Cytobacillus sp. IB215665: one gene and its partner. The main gene of each other region encodes a partner of the protein of the gene in region 2 in a complex. Links are inferred from orthologs where the notes say so. Each region holds a gene or a part of one and is shown on either strand. Other genes may lie near its edges.

Evidence for each region.
Region 1: the proteins of mfd (region 2) and uvrA are in contact, whole or in part, in a crystal structure (PDB 4DFC), measured with the Escherichia coli proteins. The link is inferred for Cytobacillus sp. IB215665 from one-to-one orthologs.

Annotation. Positions count from the first base shown.
Region 1 is NZ_JAXBME010000001.1:413,920-417,707, reverse strand. The notes cover bases 33-3,490. They hold uvrA (excinuclease ABC subunit UvrA), read right to left. Parts: upstream 3,113-3,490; coding sequence 233-3,112; downstream 33-232. Other genes in these bases: uvrB (excinuclease ABC subunit UvrB), read right to left, coding at 3,123-3,490; SLH52_RS01725 (sodium-dependent transporter), read left to right, coding at 33-87. Also shown: more of SLH52_RS01725, read left to right, coding at 1-32; more of uvrB, read right to left, coding at 3,491-3,788. UniProt on the Escherichia coli protein: The UvrABC repair system catalyzes the recognition and processing of DNA lesions. UvrA is an ATPase and a DNA-binding protein. A damage recognition complex composed of 2 UvrA and 2 UvrB subunits scans DNA for abnormalities.
Region 2 is NZ_JAXBME010000024.1:25,079-29,487, reverse strand. What follows is about bases 196-4,274. They hold mfd (transcription-repair coupling factor), read right to left. Parts: upstream 3,930-4,274; coding sequence 396-3,929; downstream 196-395. Other genes in these bases: spoVT (stage V sporulation protein T), read right to left, coding at 196-212. Outside these bases: more of spoVT, read right to left, coding at 1-195; SLH52_RS20900 (anti-sigma-F factor Fin family protein), read right to left, coding at 4,327-4,409. UniProt on the Escherichia coli protein: Couples transcription and DNA repair by recognizing RNA polymerase (RNAP) stalled at DNA lesions. Mediates ATP-dependent release of RNAP and its truncated transcript from the DNA, and recruitment of nucleotide excision repair machinery to the damaged site.

The DNA of each region.
Region 1 (3,788 bases), on a different replicon or contig from region 2:
GGAAACTATTTATTTCGATTTTGGTACGTTAGTGTTCGCTTCCTCATCCCGTTAGGCATATTCCTTGTTCTATTTTTAGGAGCTTAATACTAAATGAGTAAAAGACACTGGGACTTTTCCCAGTGTCTTAAATAAAATCCTCTATTTAAATTTCCGTATTTATAAAACGATGATATTCACATATAAACACATCTTGCTAATATAATTAAGATTTTTAAGTTTACGAACAGCCTTATTTTTTCAGAACGAGCTCCTCTTTTTCTTTTATAATTTCTTCCATACGCTTTCGATCTCGTTCTAGAATAGGCTTTAAATATCTTCCAGTATAAGAAGTGTCTTGCTTAACTACCTGTTCTGGTGTACCTGTTGCAATAATTTTTCCACCTTTATCTCCACCTTCAGGGCCAAGGTCAATTAGATAATCAGCAGCTTTAATAATATCTAGGTTATGTTCAATTACTAAAACGGTATCTCCATTTTCTACTAGTCTTTGAAGTACCTTTAATAACCGTGAAATATCATCTACATGTAAACCAGTCGTTGGCTCGTCTAAAATATACAGAGACCTTCCCGTTGAACGTCGGTGTAGTTCCGATGCTAATTTTACCCGCTGAGCCTCACCGCCTGATAATGTCGTAGCAGGCTGTCCAAGCGTAATATAGCCTAGACCAACATCGTAGATCGTTTGAAGCTTCCGCCTGATTTTAGGAATATTTTCAAAGAAAGAGAGTGAATCTTCTACTGTCATTTCTAATATCTCTGATATATTCTTATCCTTATACCTCACTTCTAAAGTTTCGCGATTATAGCGTTTCCCATGACATACCTCACAAGGAACATAAACGTCAGGTAAGAAGTGCATTTCAATTTTTATAATTCCGTCACCACGGCACGCTTCACAGCGACCACCTTTAACATTAAAGCTAAAACGTCCTTTTTTATATCCTCTAACCTTTGCTTCATTTGTAGCGGCAAATACATCCCTAATATCATCAAACACACCTGTATATGTAGCTGGGTTTGAACGTGGAGTTCGGCCGATTGGTGATTGATCAATGTCAATAACCTTATCCAAATATTCTATTCCTTTGATTTCTTTATGCTCACCAGGCCTTGATTTTGCCTTGTGAAGCTTTTGAGCTAACGATTTGTGTAAAACCTCGTTAATCAGTGTACTCTTCCCTGATCCAGACACACCTGTAACAGATATAAATGTGCCTAAAGGAATTTTGACTTTCGCATTTTTTAAGTTATTTTCCTTTGCACCAACGATTTCAATATAACGACCATCAGGTTTACGACGTTCTGTTGGCAGAGGAATAAACTTGATTCCCGACAAGTATTGGCCAGTTAATGATTGTGGGTCATTCATAACTTCTTCAGGCGTACCTGCAGAAACAACCTGTCCTCCGTGGATTCCTGCGCCTGGGCCGATATCAATTAAATGGTCAGCTGCTAACATAGTATCCTCGTCGTGTTCCACGACGATTAATGTATTACCGATATCTCTCATGTTTTTTAATGTTTGTATAAGACGATCGTTATCACGCTGATGTAAACCAATTGAAGGTTCATCTAGAATATATAAAACACCTGTTAACCTTGATCCAATCTGTGTCGCTAAACGTATTCTTTGGGCTTCTCCTCCAGAAAGTGTTCCAGCTGACCGGTGTAAAGTTAAATAATCTAGTCCAACATTGTTTAAAAAGCCTAAGCGCTCACTAATCTCTCGTAAAATCATGTTAGCTATTGTCATTTCTTTGTCAGTCAGTTTAAGGTTCTCAAAGAAATCTAGCGCTTCTGTAATAGAAAAAGAAGTAATTTCACCAATATGCTTTTGATCTATTAATACAGCTAAACTTTCTTTCTTTAAGCGATAGCTTTTACACGTTGGGCAAGACTGCTGTGCCATATACTTTTCCATTTGCTCACGAATATAATCCGAGCTCGTTTCACGATATCTACGCTCAATATTAGGTATAACCCCTTCAAAAATAATATGATTTTCACGCACTTGACCAAAGTCATTTTCATAACGGAAATATATCTCTTCATTCCCACTACCATGCAGTACTTTCTCAAACAAATGCTTAGGTATGTCCTTTACTGGGACATTCATATCTATTCCGTAATGATCACAAACAGCCTTTAATAATTGAGGGTAGTATTGAGAGCTTTGTGGTTCCCACGGAGCAATAGCATGTTCTAGTAATGATAGATCCCAATTAGGAATAACTAAATTAAGATCTACTTCAAGCTTAGTACCTAGTCCATCACAACTTGGACACGCTCCAAATGGACTGTTGAATGAAAACATTCTCGGCTCCAATTCCCCTATTGAAAATCCACAATGTGGGCATGCGTGAAGCTCACTAAATAACAGCTCCTCTTCGCCTATTACGTCAATGATTACTTTACCTTCACCTAACTTCAATGCGGTTTCTAGCGAATCTGATAGCCTTGAAGCAATGCCATCCTTTATGACAATCCGATCGATGACGATTTCAATTGAGTGCTTTTTGTTTTTTTCTAATGTTATATTTTCTGTAAGCTCAGTCATTTCACCATCAACACGAACACGAACATAGCCCTGTTTTTTAATTTCCTCAAAAGTCTTCACATGTGTCCCTTTACGCCCGGAAACGATTGGAGCAAGAACTTGCATTTTCGTTCTCTCAGGGTATTGCAAAATGCGATCAACCATCTGCTCTATCGTTTGAGATGTAATTTCTATATGATGATTAGGACATACTGGACGTCCTACACGAGCATATAATAGCCTTAAATAATCATATATTTCAGTAACTGTACCGACTGTTGATCGAGGGTTACGACTTGTCGTTTTTTGGTCTATCGATATGGCTGGAGAAAGCCCATCGATTGCATCGACATCAGGTTTGTCCATTTGTCCTAAGAATTGACGTGCATATGCTGATAATGATTCAACATAGCGCCGTTGACCTTCCGCATAAATGGTATCAAATGCTAACGAAGATTTACCTGAACCAGAGAGACCAGTTAAGACAACAAGCTGGTCTCTTGGTATTGTGACGTCGATGTCTTTTAAATTATGAGCTCTAGCTCCTTTGACAATGATTTTATCCTTTACCATGCTCTTATTTTCATCCTTCCGCTTTTAACTCGATCAATATGTCACGCAGTTCAGCTGCACGTTCGAAGTGGAGTGCTTTTGCAGCATCCTTCATTTCTTTTTCCATATCTGCAATTAGCTTTTGTCGTTCTGTTTTGGTCATTTTTACTTTTGGTTTGTTTGTTTCGTATGTTTCTTGATTTTCCGCTGCATAAGTTGCCTGTATGACATCTCGGACTTCTTTTCTTATTGTTTTTGGCGTAATGCCGTGCTTTTTGTTATGAGCTTCTTGTATTTCACGACGCCGCTTCGTCTCTTTAATGGCAATATCCATTGAATTGGTCACATGATCGGCATACATAATGACTCTACCGTTTTCATTACGTGCAGCCCTTCCCATTGTCTGGATTAGCGACCTTTCCGATCTTAAGAATCCTTCTTTATCGGCGTCTAAAATAGTAACTAGAGAAACTTCTGGTATATCTAAACCTTCCCTTAATAAATTTATACCAACGAGTACATCAAATTTACCAAGTCGGAGATCACGTATAATCTCTATTCGTTCAAGCGTTTTAATTTCTGAGTGGAGATATGTAACTTTTATGCCTATTTCTTTGAGGTAATCTGTTAGGTCCTCTGACATTTTCTTTGTCAATGTTGTAACTAGCACGCGTTCTTTTCTCGCTATACGCACTTG
Region 2 (4,409 bases):
CCTAAACTGTCAAATAAAGCCTCTGCATACTCTTTAGCGAAATTACCTAATTCGCTAATAGGAGAATATTTTTTTAAAATCACTTCTCCATCTCGGTCAACAAAAATTTCTAGCGGGTCACCTTCTCTAATTCGTAATGTCCTCCGTATTTCTTTAGGGATTACCACTCGGCCTAAATCATCAATTCGACGAACAATTCCAGTTGCTTTCATCTAAAGATGCCTCACTTTCATCTGATGATTAAATGATGGTGATTAAAGTGTTGTTCATGTATAAATCACCATTGTTGACATTAGTATCCTCTTCAAACAAAGAACTATACATAAAGAAAGCATAATTTTTAAAAATAAAAAGAAACATACAGTATCGCCAATTATTAATACAGCTAAACATTTTTATACAGTTTTTAATTGTTCTTCTTTAACGTCAGCTAGTTTTTTTAGGAAATCGTACATTGATGCTAACCATTGCTGAGCAGGAATACCTTTTGTGTGGAAAACAACTTTTAGTTGTTTGCCTTCCATCCCTAACCCAATCAATCGCCCATATTGTTGTGTAAGCTGAACTAACCTTTGAACCTCAACATTATCACTTTGCTCTTCACTAAATAATATTGTAACTTCGTGTTTCACTTGTTTAATTGATAGTATTTTTTGTTGTATTGCGTAAACCTTAATTTCAGCAATTTGAAATAAATAAGATACTTCATCTGGGTATTCCCCAAAACGGTCTGTCATGTCCTCTTGAAGATCTTCTAGATCATCTATTGTAGTAATAGCTCTAAAACGTTTATACATGTCTATTTTTTGTCGACCATCAGAAACGTATTGGTCAGGGATATATGCATCAACTTCTACGTCTATTTCTATATCTGGATCTGTTTGAATTGGTTCATTTCCTTTCCGTGCGTCAATTGCTTCTTTCAGCATTTGAGAATATAAATCAAATCCAACAGTATCAATAAATCCATGTTGTTGTGACCCTAACAAGTTCCCTGCTCCTCTTATTGACAAGTCACGCATGGCAATTTTAAAACCAGAGCCTAACTCTGTAAATTCTTTTATTGCTTGCAATCTTTTTTCAGCAACTTCTGATAAGACTTTATCTTTCCGATGTGTAAAATATGAATAAGCTACACGATTCGAACGACCGACCCTTCCTCTAAGCTGATACAATTGTGATAAGCCCATTTTATCTGCGTCAAATACAATTAACGTATTAACATTTGGAATATCGACACCTGTCTCAATAATGGTTGTACTTACAAGGACATCGATTTCACCTTCCAAGAAATTAAGTATGACAGATTCCAGCTCGTTTTCAGTCATTTTTCCATGTGCATACGCAACTCGTGCATCTGGAACGAGCATTGGGATTTCCTCGGCTTTGCGTTCAATATCTTCAACACGGTTATAAAGAAAGTATATTTGGCCACCTCTAGATAGTTCTCTTTCAATGGCCTCTCTAATGAGTGCACCATTATATTCAACTACATAAGTTTGCACTGGGAATCTATTCTCAGGTGGTGTTTCAATTACAGACAAATCCCTGACGCCTAACATGGACATATGTAACGTTCTAGGAATAGGTGTTGCTGTTAAAGTTAATACATCAATATTAGCTTTCATTTGCTTAATCTTCTCTTTATGTGTTACACCGAACCGTTGCTCTTCATCAATAATTAACATCCCTAAATCACGAAATGAAATATCCTTAGACAATACTCGATGAGTGCCTACAACTAAATCAATTGTTCCATCTTTTAAACCTTTAATTGTTTCAAGTTGTTGCTTACGAGATCTAAATCGGCTAAGTAAACCTATATTAATTGGATAATCTTGAAACCGTTCTTGAATAGTTTCATAATGCTGCTGGGCTAAAATCGTTGTCGGCACAAGGATAGCAACCTGCTTTTCATCAACAATTGCTTTAAATGCTGCTCTGATTGCTACTTCTGTCTTCCCGTACCCTACATCACCACATAATAACCGATCCATAGGGCGCTCTTTTTCCATATCTTTTTTAATTTCACCAATTGAACGTAGTTGATCTACTGTTTCTTCATATGGGAAAGCCGACTCAAACTCTCGCTGCATATCACCATCAGGGCTATAACTATAGCCTTTACTCGCTTCTCGCTCTGCATATAACTTAATTAAGTCATCAGCTATATCTTGTACTGAGGACTCAACCTTTTTCTTAACCCGTTTCCACTCTGTTCCACCAAGCTTATACACTTTTGGATCTTTACCTTCTGATCCAACGTACTTTTGTACTTGATTTATTTGTTCGACAGGAACGTATAGCTTGTCACTACCTTGATACTCAATATGGAGATAATCTTTGTGTATACCATTGATTTCTAGCGTCTCAATTCCAATATACTTACCGATACCATGGTTAATGTGAACAACATGATCGCCAACCTTTAACTCTGAGTAGCTCTTAATTCTTTCTGCATTGGATAGCTTCTGTCTCGGTTTTGTTTTTTTCGTCCTATTTTTAAACAATTCTTCTTCAGTAATAACTACTAGCTTTTGTAAAGGCAAATCAAAACCAGTGTTTAAATCACCTAGAACGATTTGATTTGTACCTGCTATTATTTTGTCATTGCTATCAGTTGTAGCAAAATTCAAATCATAATCCTCAAGTACATGTTGTATCTTCTTCTGTCTTTCTTCATTCGGAGCTAAGATTACAACAGTATAATTTCCTTTTTTCCATCTTTCTAATTCGGTTTTCAACACATGCATTTGTCCAAAGAAACTTTGCATTTGCTTACAAGTAATATTTACAATATTTTGTGGACTTGTTTGCTGAACATGCCGTAAAAACAAAGAAAAATAAATAATCGGCTTGTCTATCTTTTGTATAAGAGTAGAAAAATGATGAGACAGCTGTAAATCATGAATAATTTTACCTTCGGAAAGTAGGCTCGTGTACCATTCAGCTTCTTCTTTATCTAAGGTTGTAGTAATATCTTGGATACGGCTCATTTCATCAAATAAAATAAGACCGTTATTAGGTACATAGTCTAGTAAACTTGCAGGCTTTTCATAGAAAAGAGATAAGTACTTAAATACTTGACTCGGAAGTTGGTCATTTTTTAATTGTTCTATTTCAGCAGTAATGTTTTCCACTAATAATTTTTTAACATCACTGTCCTTTGTTTTTTTCAAACTTTCTCCAAGTTTATCTTCTATTGAGTTAATTACGTGATCGATTTTATCGTTACTTATTAGAATTTCAGTTGACGGACCAATGGTTACTTTTTCTACCTTTTGCAATGACCGTTGATCATCAATTGCAAATGTCCGTATTGACTCTATCTCAGTATCAAAAAGTTCTATTCTAATTGGAAACTCTTCAGTTAATGGGTATATATCAATTATACCACCCCTAACACTGAACTCTCCTGGTGCTGTAACCATTGATGCTCTAGAGTAACCCATCAATACAATTTTATTTAAATATTGATCTATGTCTATGTCATTTCCTACTGAGAAATTTAATTGATAGCTATCCCAAACTTCTTTTGGGGGAAGCAACCTTTTTATAGCAGCAACAGGTGCTATGACTATACCTTTTTTTGATGTACACCAATAATCCAATACCTCTAGACGCTGTCCTTTTAATTCTGGACTAGCAGTTCCTATTTCTGACGCAATTGTTTCATTAACTGGGTATAGAAATACATGATCACTACTTAACAACCCTAGTAAATCATCATAAATCTTCTGCGCTTGAAAGAGGTTATGTGTCACTATTAGTAACGGGCGATTTGTATCTTTATAGATTGAAGCATAAAATAAAGATCTAGCTGATCCTGATAATCCAGCGACAAGCTGCTCTTTAAGCCCTTCATCAATGCCGTTTACAATTGAAGCCAAATCATCATTATATAAAAAATACTCTTGTATACCTAACATTCAACCCCCTCCTCTCAAATGACTTAGCAGGGTTTAATAATATTCTAGTTATATAAAATGCGTTACACTTTTTACGAATTTTTTTAAATCTTTGTTGCTATTGCTAGTTAATGCGACTTTCATCTGTTAATGAGAAGAAAAAACGCATCGAACTTTATATCTTAGTACGAAAAACTACAATCAATGCGAAAACAGCCAAAATAAATAAAAAAACTTCTTTGTTGGCATAAGTTTCTATTTGAAGCTAGGTCGAATTGTATGCGTTGTTATCTAAAAAAGAGAAATGATATTAAGAACTCTTTATATATATTTGTATATATGTTTATTTGCTATCAAGGAAAACAACATAATAATCAACATAAAACAGGAAAATACTTTGGTATTAGACCAAAGCTTCTCACTGAATAAATGTTTCATATAGATGGAAATCTGGATTTCGGTTTAATGCTTCTTGACAATCCTCACAAATTGTTAGCACTT